2 regions of the Streptomyces sp. NPDC003379 genome follow, and region 1 is predicted to be linked to the other one. Evidence: riboswitches for the same ligand, from Rfam matches in the RefSeq annotation. Region 1 holds a riboswitch; the other holds the start of a gene.
What was found. Region 1 has a riboswitch for glycine ahead of gcvT (glycine cleavage system aminomethyltransferase GcvT). Riboswitches for the same ligand answer to the same signal wherever they lie in the genome.
Positions count from the first base shown of each region.

Region 2: it holds a riboswitch for glycine, as region 1 does, so the genes downstream of both, gcvP (aminomethyl-transferring glycine dehydrogenase) here and gcvT (glycine cleavage system aminomethyltransferase GcvT) in region 1, are expected to answer to the same signal.

Region 1 is NZ_JBSFRK010000025.1:66,845-74,240, reverse strand. Features, by position in the region: gene glyA (serine hydroxymethyltransferase) at 1-937, opposite strand, end outside; gene gcvH (glycine cleavage system protein GcvH) at 949-1,329, opposite strand; gene gcvT (glycine cleavage system aminomethyltransferase GcvT) at 1,388-2,521, opposite strand; glycine riboswitch at 2,557-2,680, opposite strand; glycine riboswitch at 2,681-2,786, opposite strand; gene ACWDVB_RS24355 (AAA family ATPase) at 2,930-3,634, shown strand; gene ACWDVB_RS24350 (enhanced serine sensitivity protein SseB) at 3,705-4,484, shown strand; gene ACWDVB_RS24345 (enhanced serine sensitivity protein SseB C-terminal domain-containing protein) at 4,636-5,409, shown strand; gene ACWDVB_RS24340 (ABC transporter permease) at 5,718-6,722, shown strand; gene ACWDVB_RS24335 (ABC transporter substrate-binding protein) at 6,825-7,396, shown strand, end outside.
Region 2 is NZ_JBSFRK010000017.1:7,355-14,750, forward strand. Features, by position in the region: gene ftsR (transcriptional regulator FtsR) at 1-27, shown strand, start outside; gene ACWDVB_RS18465 (bifunctional nuclease family protein) at 146-619, shown strand; gene ACWDVB_RS18470 (MerR family transcriptional regulator) at 792-1,406, shown strand; gene ACWDVB_RS18475 (DNA polymerase IV) at 1,452-2,906, shown strand; gene ACWDVB_RS18480 (PRC-barrel domain-containing protein) at 3,545-3,922, opposite strand; glycine riboswitch at 4,066-4,164, shown strand; gene gcvP (aminomethyl-transferring glycine dehydrogenase) at 4,366-7,254, shown strand.

The sequences.
Region 1 (7,396 bases):
GGACGTCGACGCCGACGGCCTTGGCGTCGTCCAGGACCAGGCGCTCGGCCAGGATGCGGGCGCCGTCCAGGGTGCGCTGCTGGCGCTCCTTGAACTCCTCCGAGGCCGCGACCTTGAAGGAGACGGCCTTCGCCGCGATCACGTGCTCCAGCGGGCCGCCCTGGAAGCCGGGGAAGACCGCGGAGTTCAGCTTCTTCGCGAAGTCCTTGTTGCGGGCCAGGATGATGCCGCCGCGCGGGCCGCCCAGCGTCTTGTGCGTGGTGGAGGTCACCACGTCCGCGTACGGCACCGGGTTCGGGTGCAGACCGGCGGCGACGAGACCGGCGAAGTGCGCCATGTCGACCCACAGGTACGCGCCGACCTCGTCGGCGATCCGGCGGAACTCGGCGAAGTCCAGCTGACGCGGGTAGGCGGACCAGCCCGCGATGATCACCTTGGGGCTGTTCTCCTTGGCCAGGCGCTCGACCTCGGCCATGTCGACCAGACCGGCCTCGTTCACGTGGTACGGGACCACGTTGAACTGCTTGCCGGAGAAGTTCAGACGCATCCCGTGGGTGAGGTGCCCGCCGTGCGCCAGGTCGAGGCCGAGGATCGTGTCGCCGGGCTGGGCGATCGCGAAGAGGGCGGCCTGGTTGGCGGAGGCGCCGGAGTGCGGCTGGACGTTGGCGTACTCGGCGCCGAACAGCTCCTTGACGCGGTCGATCGCGAGTCGCTCGGTGACGTCGACGTGCTCGCAGCCGCCGTAGTAGCGGCGGCCGGGGTAGCCCTCGGCGTACTTGTTGGTCAGGACGGTGCCCTGGGCCTCCATGACGGCGACCGGAGCGAAGTTCTCCGAGGCGATCATTTCGAGGGTCGACTGCTGGCGGTGGAGCTCGGCGTCGACGGCGGCGGCGACGTCCGGGTCCAGCTCGTGGAGAGGGGTGTTCAGAAGCGACATCGGGGAGATCCTTAGCTGCCGGAGAACTCGGTGTACTCGTCCGCGGAGAGCAGGTCCTTCGGCTCCTCCGTGGTCCGGACCTTGAAGAGCCAACCACCCTCGAACGGCGCGGAGTTCACCAGCGACGGGTCGTCCACGACGTCCTGGTTGGCCTCGACGACCGAGCCGGTCACCGGGGAGTACAGGTCGCTGACCGACTTGGTCGACTCCAGCTCGCCGCAGGTCTCGCCCGCCGTCACCGTGTCACCGACCTCCGGAAGCTGCACGAAGACGACGTCACCGAGCGCGTTGGCCGCGTGCTCCGTGATGCCGACCGTCGAGACGCCCTCCTGGGCGTCCGACAGCCACTCGTGCTCCTTGCTGTAACGCAGCTGCTGGGGGTTGTTGCTCATGACCTGAATTCTCCTGTACGCGGGTGGGTGCTGCGGAACGGGAAAGATGTGCGGGGGGTCACTTCTGACGCTTGTAGAACGGCAGCGCCACGACCTCGTACGGCTCGTGGGTGCCCCGGATGTCCACGCCGACGCCCGGGGTGCCCGGGGCGGCGTGCTCCGCGTCGACGTACGCCATGGCGATCGGCTTGCCCAGCGTCGGGGACGGGGCGCCGGAGGTGACCTCGCCGATGACCTTGCCGTCCGCGACCACGGAGAAGCCCGCGCGCGGGACGCGGCGGCCCGCGGCGACCAGGCCGACGAGCTTGCGCGGCGGGGCGGACTCGGCGCGCTCGGCGGCGGCCGCGAGTGCCGCACGCCCCACGAAGGCCTCCGCCTGCGACGTCTTCTCGAACTTGACCACCCGGCCGAGCCCGGCGTCGAACGGTGTCAGCTCGGCGGTCAGCTCGTGCCCGTACAGCGGCATGCCCGCCTCAAGGCGCAGCGTGTCGCGGCAGGACAGCCCGGCCGGGACCATGCCGACGGGGGTGCCCGCCTCCATGAGCGCGTTCCACAGCCTCTCGGCGTCACCGGGAGCGACGAACAGCTCGAAGCCGTCCTCGCCGGTGTAGCCCGTGCGGGCGATCAGCGCGGGGACGCCCGCGACGGTGCCGGGCAGGCCCGCGTAGTACTTCAGACCGTCCAGGTCGGCGTCCGTCAGGGACTTCAGGATGCCGGGGGACTCGGGGCCCTGGACGGCCAGCAGCGCGTACGCGTCGCGGTCGTCGCGGACCTCTGCGTCGAAGCCGTCGGCGCGGGCGGTGAGCGCGTCCAGCACGACCTGCGCGTTGGAGGCGTTGGCGACCACCATGTACTCGGGGGACTCGGCCGCACCGAGGCGGTAGACGATCAGGTCGTCCAGGATGCCGCCGTCCTCGGCGACGATCATCGTGTAGCGGGCGCGGCCGACACCGACGGAGCCGATGTTGCCGACCAGGGAGAAGTTCAGGAAGTCGGCGGCCTCGGGGCCGGTGACGGTGATCTCGCCCATGTGGGAGAGGTCGAAGAGACCGGCCTTGGCGCGCACGGCGTTGTGCTCGTCGCGCTCGCTGCCGTACCGCAGCGGCATGTCCCAGCCCGCGAAATCGGTCATGGTCGCGCCGAGCGCCCGATGGACGCCATCGAGTGCGGTCAGACGGGGGGCAGTGCTCATGAAGGGAACTCCCAGGGCATGACGGGCGAGGTCGATCCTCCCCATCTGTCATCGGAACCTGAGAGGTTCGCCGGGAGCGTCCCGATCTTCGAGAGGATCGAGGGCCCGGCTTGCACCTTGGGTGGGGCCGACGGCTGCCGGCCCGCTTTTCAGATGTGCCTCGCCCGCGCGGTACGGGGCCTGAGAGATTCAAGGGAGGGACTTGCTCCTTCGGCGCCCCAGCACGTCGTACGACGGCTGCCGGGGACTCTCCCGCGCGGATTCAAACGGCCGGTATGGAGTTGGCGGGCACATCATTGCACGCGGCTCGGGCCAGGGGGACCGGTGGTCCGACTCGCGGTCAGGGAATTCCCTTGTGCCGCATTACCTTCTCTTTACACTTGCCGGGGAAAGCAGTACGTGACCGCTATGGGGAGGCCGATCACGGTGCGCAGCAGGACGAGTGTGTACGCCACGACCAGTTACGCCACGACCGCTGGAGTGGCGCTGCCGAAGCAGGCCGCCGCCCCGGTCCGGGAGGGCTGCGGCCCGCACCCGGTGGCCGTCGTCCGCGATCTGCGGCAGCGGGCCGGCCACAGCCCGTACCGCCTCACCTTCGACGAGGGCGACCTGGTCGTCGTCTCAGGGCTGCCCGGTGGCGGAAAGTCGACGCTGATGCGGCAGGCCGTGACGGGCCCCCGCATCGACTCCCAGGACACCCGGGACCGCTGGGCCCGCCGCATGCCCCGCCTGCTGCCGTACGCGGTCTACCGCCCCCTGGTCCGCCTCGCGCACTACGCGGGCCTGCGCCGCGTCCTGCGCTCCGGGGCCGGCGTCGTCGTACACGACTGCGGCACCCAGCCCTGGGTGCGCCGCTGGCTCGCCCGCGAGGCCGCCCGGCGCGGCAGGACACTGCACCTGCTGCTGCTCGACGTGCCCGCGGACACCGCCCTGGAGGGCCAGCGCGAGCGCGGCCGGGGCGTGTCCCGGTACGCCTTCGCGCGCCACCGCAGAACGGTCGGCCGGCTGGTCGGCGCCGCCGAGCGCGGCGACCTGCCGCGCGGCTGCGGCTCGGCGGTGCTCCTGGACCGTGCGGCGGCGCAGGTGCTGCGGGGGATCGCCTTCGACCGCTGAGGGCGGCCGACGTTAGGGTTCAGCCGCAGGCAGAGGGCAGGCAGAGCGGTCGCGAGCAGGGGTTGGACAGATGGACTTTCCGGCGCAGGCACACGCCCATCCGTACGGCGGATGGCCGGGCAACGAACTCGAAGAGGTCCTCGCGGCCTCCCTCGGCGGCCCCGCGTCGGCGGGCGCCCGGATCGTGGAGGTCCTCGGGCGCAGCCAGATATGGATCCCGCTGCCGAACGGCGGCGGCCCCGACAGCGGCACCCTGGACCTGCCGACCCTGGAGATCGACGGGCAGGCGTACGTCCCCGTCTTCACCTCCGAGCAGCAGTTCCGCCAGGCCCTCGGCGGCGCGGCGGACCGCATGGGCTGCACGGTGGCGCCCGCCGTCGAGTTCGCCCGCGGGCTCCCGCCGCAGCTGGGCATCGCGCTGAACCCGGACGGCACCGTCGGGGTCCCGCTGCCGCCGCCCGCCGTCGCCGAGCTCTGCCGGGCCGGACGCACCCCGCTGGACGGGCCCGCGGCCGGCGGCCGTGTCCGCCTCTTCGAGCCGGACTGGAAGCAGGACCCCGTCGACTTCCTGGCCGCCGCGGGCAGCGAGTTCGAGGCGACGGGCGTCGTGCTCACCGCGCGCCGCTGCCTGGCCGCCATCGAGACGGACGAGCCGACCCTCTTTGTCGGCGTGGAGCTGTCCACGTGGGAGGGCGCCGCCCGTGACCTGCCGATGGAGGCCCTGGGCCGCGCCCTCGGCCGGGTCCCGGTGGGCTGGCCGGTGAACCTCGTCCTGCTCGACGTGGCGCAGGACCCGGTGGGCGACTGGCTGCGCGCGAAGGTGCGGCCGTTCTACCAGCGGCAGCCCTGAGCCCGTACCGGTCCGCGCGAGACGTCGGGCGAGACCCTGGGCGAGACGCTGAGGCGCGTACGTCAAGTCCGCGCCCAGATCGCCGCTTAAGCTGGTTCCATGGCCCGGCCGGGCACATGTTCTCGGGTTCGTGGTGAAGGGGCGGTTACGGGTGAGTGCGTCGGGCACGGCTGCGGCCGGGCAGATCGAGCAGATGCTGCGCCAGGTGACGCCGGGGCGTTACGACGCGTACGAGGCACTGCTGCGCGCGCTCGCCGCCGACCAGGTGTGGATGCTGCTCTGGCACGGCCAGGCCGGCTCCCCCGACGCCCAGTACGGGAACATGGAGGTCGAGGGCCTCGGCTACGCCCCCTGTGTGACCTCCGCCCAGGAGCTGTCCGCCAGTGGCTGGAACCGCAGCTATGAAGTGGTGCGCGGCATCGACGTCTCCCGCACCCTCTACCCCGACCACTACGGCCTGTGGCTGAACCCGCACGCCCCCGGCGGCGGCGTCGGCATCCCCTGGCTCGATCTGCGCCGCATCGCCACGGGCCTGGACCTGCTGCCCGCGGGACCGCTCAGGCTCACCGAGCCGAGCATCGAAATCCCCCAGTTCTACGCCCTGTTGACGCAGAACGCGCACCGCACCCCCGCCGTCCGCTCGCTGCGCCGCGCCTGGGTTCAGCCCGCGCTCGGCGCGCCGTATCTGGCCATCGGCCTCGACGTGTACGACACGTCGCCGCCGTCGGTCGACGCGGTGCGCGCGATGATGCAGCAGTCCATCGCCGCCGTCCCGGAGGGCCTGCCGGTCTCGACCGTAGCGATGTCCGACGACTACGATCCGGTCGCCATGTGGCTGCGCGCCAACGCCCGCCCGTTCTACGACCGCGAGGCCCAGGCGGCCCCGGCGCCCGCGGGGGGATACGGCTACCCCGCGCAGTACTGACCGGTACTGAGCAGCGCGAACGGCGACGATGTCCGTTCTGATGCAGGTGGGGCCCTATGGACCCCCGTGCAGTCCTGCACCCCAAGTGCCCCGTGTTCGCCCCTCGTTCACTCGCGTCCGCATAACGGAACACCTCGATCAGCATCACGGTTGCGCATCCATTCCCCGTCAAGTCTGGTAACAGATCACGACGTGGATGAAGACTCCCGCTCCAGGGGCTTTCGCCCCCTGTGTACGACGGACTGATCACGTCGCTACAGCGGCAAGTGCGGGCCGGTCACCACCGGTTGAGAGGGGTCCCTGCCACGATGACGGCACCATTGCATGACACACCTGCGGACGCGGACCCGACCGAGGACGTCGCTTCCGCAGTTGGTGCAGGGGTGAAGAAGGTCGAGGGCCGTTCCCTCAAGCAGATCGCCTGGAACCGCCTGAAGCGGGACAAGGTCGCTCTCGCGGGCGGCATCACGGTGGTCCTCCTGGTCCTGGTCGCCGTCTTCGCCCCGCTGATCGTCAGCCTGCTGGGCCATCCGCCCAACGACTTCCATCAGGAGAAGCTCGACGAGCTGACGAACCTCCCCAAGGGTGCGCTCGGCGGCATGAGCAGCGACTTCCTCTTCGGGGTCGAGCCCAACAAGGGCCGTGACGTCTTCAGCCGCATCGTCTACGGCGCGCGGATCTCGCTCCTGGTGGCGTTCCTCGCCGCCATCGTCGCCGTGGTGCTCGGCACGCTCTTCGGGATCATCGCCGGTTACTTCGGCGGCTGGGTCGACGCGCTGATCAGCCGCGTGATGGACGTGCTGCTCTCCTTCCCGCAGCTGCTCTTCATCATCTCCCTCGTCTCCGTGCTCCCCGACGACCTGCTCGGCCTGACCGGCTCCAGCGTGCGCGTCGCGATCCTCGTCCTGGTCATCGGCTTCTTCGGCTGGCCCTACGTCGGCCGCATCGTCCGAGGCCAGACCCTCTCGCTCCGTGAACGCGAGTACGTCGAAGCGGCCCGCAGTCTCGGCGGCGGCAAGCGCCACATCCTCTTCCGCGAGCTCCTGCCCAACCTGGTCGCCCCGATCACCGTCTACGCGACGCTGATGATCCCGACCAACATCCTCACGGAAGCGGCCCTCAGCTTCCTCGGCGCCGGTGTGCGGCCGCCGACCGCCTCATGGGGCGGCATGCTGCGCGACGCGCTCGAAACGTACGAGCACGACCCGATGTTCATGGTCTTCCCGGGCGTGACGATCTTCATCACGGTCCTGGCCTTCAACCTCTTCGGTGACGGGCTGCGGGACGCGCTCGATCCGAAGGGGACGCGTTAGAGGTCCTCGACCGACTTGCCCCTGCCGCATGTCAGGTGGCTCTATCCATGGTTCTCCGGCAGCTCAAGGCCAGGGACCGCGAATCTCGGAGGTTACGAGAAAATGCCCACAGTTTCCTCGAAACGACGGCTCACCGCTGGTGCGGCCCTCGTCGTCGCGGCGCTGGTGACCACCACGGCCTGTGGCAGCGGTGACGGTGACAGCGGTGACGGCGGCAAGGGAGCCGGTTACAACGCGGCGCTCGACAAGGTCGCCAACGCGTCCAAGAAGAAGGGGGGCACGCTGAAGATGGTCGGCAAGCAGGACCTCGACTCCGCCGACCCCCAGCGCGCCTACTACGGCATGTCGTGGGACTTCATGCGCTTCTACACCCGGCAGCTGGTGTCCTACGACACCAAGCCGGGCAAGGCGGGCACGAAGCTGGTCCCGGACCTCGCCACCTCCAACGCCAAGATCTCGGACGACGGCAAGACCTACACGTACAAGCTGCGTTCCGGCCTGACCTGGGAGGACGGCTCCAAGCTGACCTCCAAGGACGTCAAGTACGGCATCGAGCGCGCCTGGGCGACGGACACCATCACCGGCGGTCCCGGCTACATCAAGCAGACGCTCGACCCCAAGACCAAGTACAAGGGTCCCTACAAGGACACCTCGAAGGAGGGCCTCGACGCGAT
Region 2 (7,396 bases), on a different contig from region 1:
ACCGCGCTCGGGGTCAGACTGCCCTGATTCCGCCCTGACACTGCCCGATTCAACGGGCACTCGGAGGGCACTCGCGGAGTCCCCGACCGGTACTCGGCGGGTGCCCGACTACCCAAACCTGCCGGCCACGTCCTAGGGTTGCTGTGTGAACGAGCTCGACGTCGTAGGTGTCCGGGTCGAAATGCCCTCCAACCAGCCGATCGTGCTCCTGCGTGAAGTGGGAGGCGACCGGTACCTCCCCATCTGGATCGGTCCAGGTGAGGCGACCGCCATCGCTTTTGCACAGCAGGGCATGGCACCCGCACGGCCGCTGACCCACGACCTGTTCAAGGACGTGCTGGACGCGGTGGGCCAGGAGCTCTCCGAAGTGCGCATCACGGACCTGCGAGAAGGGGTCTTCTACGCCGAACTGGTCTTCGCCAGCGGGGTGGAGGTGAGCGCGCGGCCATCCGACGCCATAGCGCTTGCGCTGCGCACCGGGACGCCGATCTACGGCAGTGACGGTGTCCTGGACGACGCCGGCATCGCGATCCCGGACGAGCAGGAGGACGAGGTGGAGAAGTTCCGCGAGTTCCTCGACCAGATCTCGCCCGAGGACTTCGGTACCAACAGCCAGTGAGGCGCCGCTCCCGGCGGCCCGTTTCGGGCCATTCGGCTAGCCTTTCCCCGCGGCAAGGTACGGGAAACCACTCTCAGGGTGATTATCACTCGGCGTGGCGAGTGTGGCGATCGTTGACGAGCCCCTGGTGACTGCCTACCGTCGTGCAGGCAGGTCAAGGACGGAGGTCGGCGTGAGAAGCAGCGGCGACGGTACGGCGGTGGGTGGTCCGTACGCGTTTCACGGCAGCGCGGCCGATCACTCTCCGAAACCGGTGGCGGTCCAGGGGAGCGGGGACGCGACGTCCGAGAATTCCGAGCAGATCGGGTACCGCGGTCCGACCGCGTGCGCGGCCGCGGGCATCACGTACCGGCAGCTCGACTACTGGGCCCGGACGGGCCTGGTCGAGCCCAGTGTGCGTGCCGCCGGTGGCTCCGGTACCCAGCGGCTCTACAGCTTCCGGGACGTCGTCGTCCTGAAGGTCGTCAAGCGGTTCCTGGACACCGGGGTATCGCTGCAGAACATCCGTACGACGGTCCAGCATCTGCGGGAGCGCGGGTTCCGTGATCTCGAGCGGATGACGCTGATGAGCGACGGGGCGACGGTGTACGAGTGCACGTCGTCCAGCGAGGTCCATGAGCTGCTCCAGGGCGGCCAGGGGATCTTCGGGATCGCCGTGGGTGTGGTGTGGCGTGACGTCGAGGCGGCGCTGTCCCAGCTGCACGGGGAGCGCGTCGACACCGGCGAGACGCTCGTCGGGCACAACCCCGCCGACGAGCTGGCCAGGCGGCGCAACAGGGCGGTCTGAGCCGTCGGTGGGGCATTGTCAGTGGCGTAGGGCAGCATCGGAGATGTGAGAAGCGCGCCGACGATTCTGCATCTGGACATGGATGCCTTTTACGCGTCCGCCGAGCAGGCCGCGAAGCCGAGTCTGCGCGGGAAGGCCGTCGTGGTGGGCGGCCTCGGGCCGCGGGGTGTCGTGGCCACCGCCAGCTATGAGGCGCGGCGGTTCGGTGTGCACTCGGCGATGCCGATGGGGCAGGCGCGGCGGCTGGCGCCGAACGCCGCCTATCTCGTCCCGCGCTTCGGGCTGTACCGCGAGGTCAGTGAGCAGGTGATGGCGCTGCTGCGGGAGCTGTCGCCGCTGGTGGAGCCGCTCAGTTTGGACGAGGCCTTCGTGGACCTGGAGGCGGGTGGTGTCGCCGACGACGAGGCGTCGGCCAGGGCGGTGGGGGAGCGGCTGCGGGTGGACATCAGGGCTGCGACCGGGCTGACGGGGTCGGTGGGGCTCGCCGTGTCCAAGATGGTGGCGAAGATCGCCTCCGAGGAGGCGAAGCCGGACGGGCTCGTGCTGATAGCGCCGGGGACGGAGCGGGCGCTGCTGGGCCCGATGTCGGTGCGTACGTTGCCCGGGGTGGGGCCGGCCACCGGGGACCATCTGCGGCGGGCCGGGATCACCACGGTCGAGGAGATCGCGGAGGCCGGGGAGGACGAGCTCGTACGGCTGCTCGGGAAGGCGCACGGCGTGTCGCTGTACGCGATGGCGCTGGCGCGCGACGAGCGGCCCGTGGTGGCGGAGCGGGACACGAAGTCGGTCAGTGTCGAGGACACGTACGACGTGGACATCCACGACCGGGTGCGGGTCAGGACGGAGGTCGCCCGGCTCGCGGACCGGTGTGTGCAGCGGCTGCGGGAGGCTGGGCACTCGGGGCGGACCATCGTGTTGAAGGTGCGGCGGTTCGACTTCTCGACGCTGACGCGGTCCGAGACGCTGCGGGGCCCCACGGATGACCCTGGGGTGGTGCGGGAGGCCGCTGCGCGGCTGTTGGAGTCCGTGGACACCACGGGAGGGGTGCGGCTGCTCGGGGTCGGGGTCACGGGGCTCGCCGACTACACGCAGGAGGACCTTTTCGCGCAGGCACAGGCGCAGGCGGAGGCGCTGGCGCTGGCTGCGGTGGAGACAGGGGCCGAGGCGGATGAATCGGTGCCCGGGGAGGCGGTGCCCGGGGAGCAGCCGGAGGTCGGCGGGAGCGCCGAGGAGCCGGTGGTGCCCCCGGAGCGGCGGTGGGCGGCCGGACACGATGTGCGGCACGCCGAGTACGGGCACGGCTGGGTGCAGGGGAGCGGCCTGGGCCGGGTCACGGTTCGCTTCGAGACACCGGGGTCGGAGCCGGGGCGGGTACGGACATTCAGCACGGACGACCCGAAGCTGACACCGGCCGAGCCGTTGCCGCTGGTGGGGGTGCGGGGCGAGGGGGCGGTGGTGGCTACTGGAGTGGGGGGTGTGGGCGCTGGGGAGTCAGGCTGAGGCGAAAGGGCGGACGGCGAGGGGAGGGCAGTTTCGGTGGCGCTGTCGGCCAGGGTCGGGCGGCGGGGTGGCCGCAGGGAGCGTCCGGGCCTGCCGGCGGGGTTGGCGGTAGGAGCAGTCCAGGCGTGCTGGGCCTGTCGGCGGGGTGTGGGGTCAGGGCGGGTCTGGGCGTGCCGGGCTGCTGGCCGGGTGTGGTGCCAGTGCGGGGCCGGGGCTGCCAGGTCTGCTGGCGGGGTGTGGGGTCAGGGCGGGTCTGGGCCGCGCTAGGTCTGTCCGTGGGTGTGGGGTCAGGGCGGGTCTGGGCGTGCCGGGCTGCTGGCCGGGTGTAGTGCCGGTGCGGGGCCGGGGCTGCCAGGTCTGCTGGCGGGGTGTGGGGTCAGGGCGGGTCTGGGCGTACCGGGGCTGCTGGCGGGTGTGGGTCAGGGTGGGTCTGGGTGCGCTAGGTCTGTCCGTGGGTGTGGGGTCAGGGCGGGTCTGGGCGTGCCGGGCTGCTGGCCGGGTGTGGGGCAGTGCGGGGCCGGGGCTGCCAGGTCTGCTGGCGGGGTGTGGGGTCAGGGCGGGTCTGGGCCGCGCTAGGTCTGTCCGTGGGCGTGGGGTCAGGGCGGCTCCGGGCGGGCCGGGGCTGCTGGCGGGTTGGGTCAGGAGGGGTCCGGGTCTGTTAGGTGGCCGAAGTCGTGGTCGGGGGGTGGGGGGTGGGGGAGTGTGGTGTCCAGGCCGTAGTGGTGGTAAAGCTGGAGTTCCTGGGCGGGGGAGAGATGGCGGCCCACGCCGAAGTCGGGGGCGTCCTTGATCAGGGCGCGGTCGAAGGGGATGCGGAGGGTACCGTCGTCGACCAGTTCGCTCGGTTCGAGGGGGACGAAGGCGTCGCGGCTGAAGAGGCCCGTGCGTATGGCGGCCCACTCCGGTGCACCGGTGGCGTCGTCGAGGTAGATCTCGTCGATCGTCCCGATCTTGGCCCCGTTCCGGTCGAACGCCTTGCGGCCGATCAGGTGGCGCGGATCGATGTCGGTCTGCACGGGCCCTCCAGCTGGTCGCGGGTCTCCGATGTGGGCATAACTCATCTTTGTCCGCTCGTACTCCCTACGTAAGAGCACTTCGGGGCAGGCGGCCACTCGAGGGAACGGCTGTGGTCCTCGCTGGTAGGCTGACGGACGGCTGCTGACCCCGTGCGGGAGAGCTCTCCGGGTCACGATTCCGGAGGCGCCGAAGGAGCAAATCCTCCCCGGAATCTCTCAGGCACCCGTACCGCACGGACGAGGTCACTCTGGAAAGCAGGGCGGGCGTACGGGCGGGCACGTTCGGATCCCTTCCTCACCGACGGTGAAAGTCGGACGGCGTCTACGCAGGACGTAGGTGTCGCCCGGTGAAGCTCTCAGGTTGAGATGACAGAGGGGGAGGCCGTCCGGGTACCCACGCCGTGGTACCCCTCGTAGGTCGCGCAGACCAGGAGGCCTCCGCAATGACTGCCACCAATCGCATCCCGCTCTCCGAGCTCGAACAGGGCATCCCCTTCGAGCAGCGGCACATCGGGCCCGATGCGGAAGCGCGGGCCAAGATGCTCGCCCAGGTCGGGTACGGCTCGCTCGACGAGCTCACGGCCGCCGCGGTGCCGGATGTGATCAAGAACGCCGAGGCGCTGAAGCTGCCCGGCGCCCGTTCCGAGGCCGAGGTTCTCGCCGAGCTGCGCTCGCTCGCGGACCGCAATCAAGTTCTCGATTCGATGATCGGGCTCGGGTATTACGGGACGTTCACACCGCCCGTCATTCTGCGGAACGTCATGGAGAGCCCCGCCTGGTACACCGCCTACACCCCGTACCAGCCCGAGATCTCGCAGGGACGCCTTGAGGCGCTGCTCAACTTCCAGACCATGGTCGCCGAGCTGACCGGTCTGCCCACCTCGGGGGCCTCGCTACTCGACGAGGGCACCGCCGCCGCCGAGGCCATGGCACTGTCGCGGCGCATGGGGAAGGTCGAGGACGGCGTCTTTGTCGTGGATGCCGATGTGCTGCCGCAGACCATCGCCGTCATGCAGACCCGTGCCGAGCCCACCGGCGTCGAAATCGTCGTCGCCGACCTGAGCGAGGGCATTCCGGCCGAGGTCGCCGAGCGCGGTGTCGTGGGCGTGCTGATGCAGTACCCCGGCGCCTCCGGTGTCGTACGCGACATGAAGCCGCTGATCGACCAGGCGCACGAGCTCGGTGCCGTCGTCACCGTCGCCGCCGACCTGCTCGCCCTGACGCTGCTCACCTCGCCCGGTGAGCTCGGCGCGGACATCGCGGTCGGGACGACGCAGCGCTTCGGTGTGCCGATGGGATTCGGCGGGCCGCACGCCGGTTACATGGCGGTGCGCGAGAAGTTCGCGCGCAGCCTGCCCGGACGGCTCGTCGGTGTCTCCGTCGACGCCGACGGCAACAAGGCGTACCGGCTCGCGCTGCAGACCCGTGAGCAGCACATCCGCCGCGAGAAGGCCACGAGCAACATCTGCACCGCGCAGGTGCTGCTGGCGGTCATGGCCGGTATGTACGCCGTCTACCACGGTCCCGACGGGCTCAGGGCCATCGCGCGGCGCACCCACCGGTACGCGACACTGCTCGCCGCGGGCCTGACAGCCGGTGGCGTCGAGGTCGTCCACGGCGCGTACTTCGACACGCTGACCGTGCGCGTGCCCGGCAGGGCCGGCGAGCTGGTCTCGGCCGCACGCGAAGGCGGCGTCAACATCCACCGGGTCGACGCCGACCACATCTCGCTCGCCTGCGACGAGACCACCACGCGCCAGCAACTGGCCGCCGTGTGGGGAGCCTTCGGGGTGGAGGCCGACATCGAGGCGCTCGACGCATCCGTCTCCGACACGCTGCCCGAGGGCCTGCTGCGTACGGACGACTACCTCACGCACCCGGTCTTCCACCAGTACCGCTCCGAGACCTCGATGCTGCGCTACCTGCGCAGGCTGGCCGACCGCGACTACGCGCTCGACCGGGGCATGATCCCGCTGGGCTCCTGCACCATGAAGCTCAACGCGACCACCGAGATGGAGCCGGTCACCTGGCCCGAGTTCGGGCAGCTGCACCCCTTCGCGCCCGCCCAGCAGGCGCAGGGTTACCTCACCTTGATCCGTGAGCTGGAGGAGCGGCTGGCCGAGGTCACCGGGTACGACAAGGTCTCGCTGCAGCCCAACGCCGGGTCGCAGGGCGAGCTTGCCGGTCTGCTCGCCGTACGCGGGTACCACCGGGCCAACGGCGACGAGCAGCGCACCGTCTGCCTCATCCCGTCCTCCGCGCACGGGACGAACGCGGCGAGCGCCGTCATGGCCGGCATGAAGGTCGTCGTCGTGAAGACCGCCGATGACGGTGAGATCGACATAGAGGACCTGCGCGCCAAGATCGAGAAGCACCGCGACGAGCTGGCGGTGCTGATGATCACGTACCCCTCGACGCACGGTGTCTTCGAGGAGCACGTCGCCGACATCTGCGCCTCGGTGCACGAGGCCGGCGGTCAGGTGTACGTCGACGGCGCCAACCTCAACGCCCTGGTGGGGCTCGCCAAGCCGGGGCACTTCGGGGGCGACGTCTCGCACCTGAACCTGCACAAGACCTTCTGCATCCCGCACGGCGGCGGCGGCCCCGGCGTCGGCCCGGTCGGTGTGCGCGAGCACCTCGCGCCCTACCTGCCCAACCACCCGCTGCAGCCCGCCGCGGGCCCCGACACCGGTGTCGGTCCGATCTCCGCGGCGCCGTGGGGTTCCGCCGGGATCCTGCCGATCTCCTGGTCGTACGTACGTCTCATGGGCGGCGAGGGGCTCAAGCGGGCCACGCAGGTCGCGGTGCTCTCCGCCAACTACATCGCCAAGCGCCTGGAGCCGCACTACCCGGTGCTCTACACCGGTCCCGCCGGGCTCGTCGCGCACGAGTGCATCATCGACCTGCGGCCGCTCAGCAAGGCGACGGGCGTCAGCGTCGACGACATCGCCAAGCGGCTCATCGACTACGGCTTCCACGCGCCGACCATGTCGTTCCCCGTCGCGGGGACGCTGATGATCGAGCCGACGGAGAGCGAGGACCTGATCGAGATCGACCGGTTCTGCGAGGCGATGATCGCCATCCGCCGGGAGATCGAGAAGGTCGGCTCCGGCGAGTGGTCCGCCGACGACAACCCCCTGCGGAACGCGCCGCACACCGCGGCCGCGCTCGGCGGCGAGTGGGAGCACGGCTACAGCCGCGAGGAGGCCGTCTTCCCGGCCGGTGTCGCCGCGTCGGACAAGTACTGGCCGCCGGTTCGCCGTATCGACCAGGCGTACGGCGACCGGAACCTCGTCTGCTCCTGCCCGCCGCTGGATGCCTACGAGGACTGATGGCGGGCGCCCGTGCGGTACGGGCATGCGTCGGGGCCGGTTCGGAGAGTTCTCTCCGGGCCGGCCCCTCGGTCGTTCCGCTGTGCGGTTGTTCGGTGCTGCGTGATGCTGGGTAGTGCTGCGTAGTGCTGGTCGTACGTCC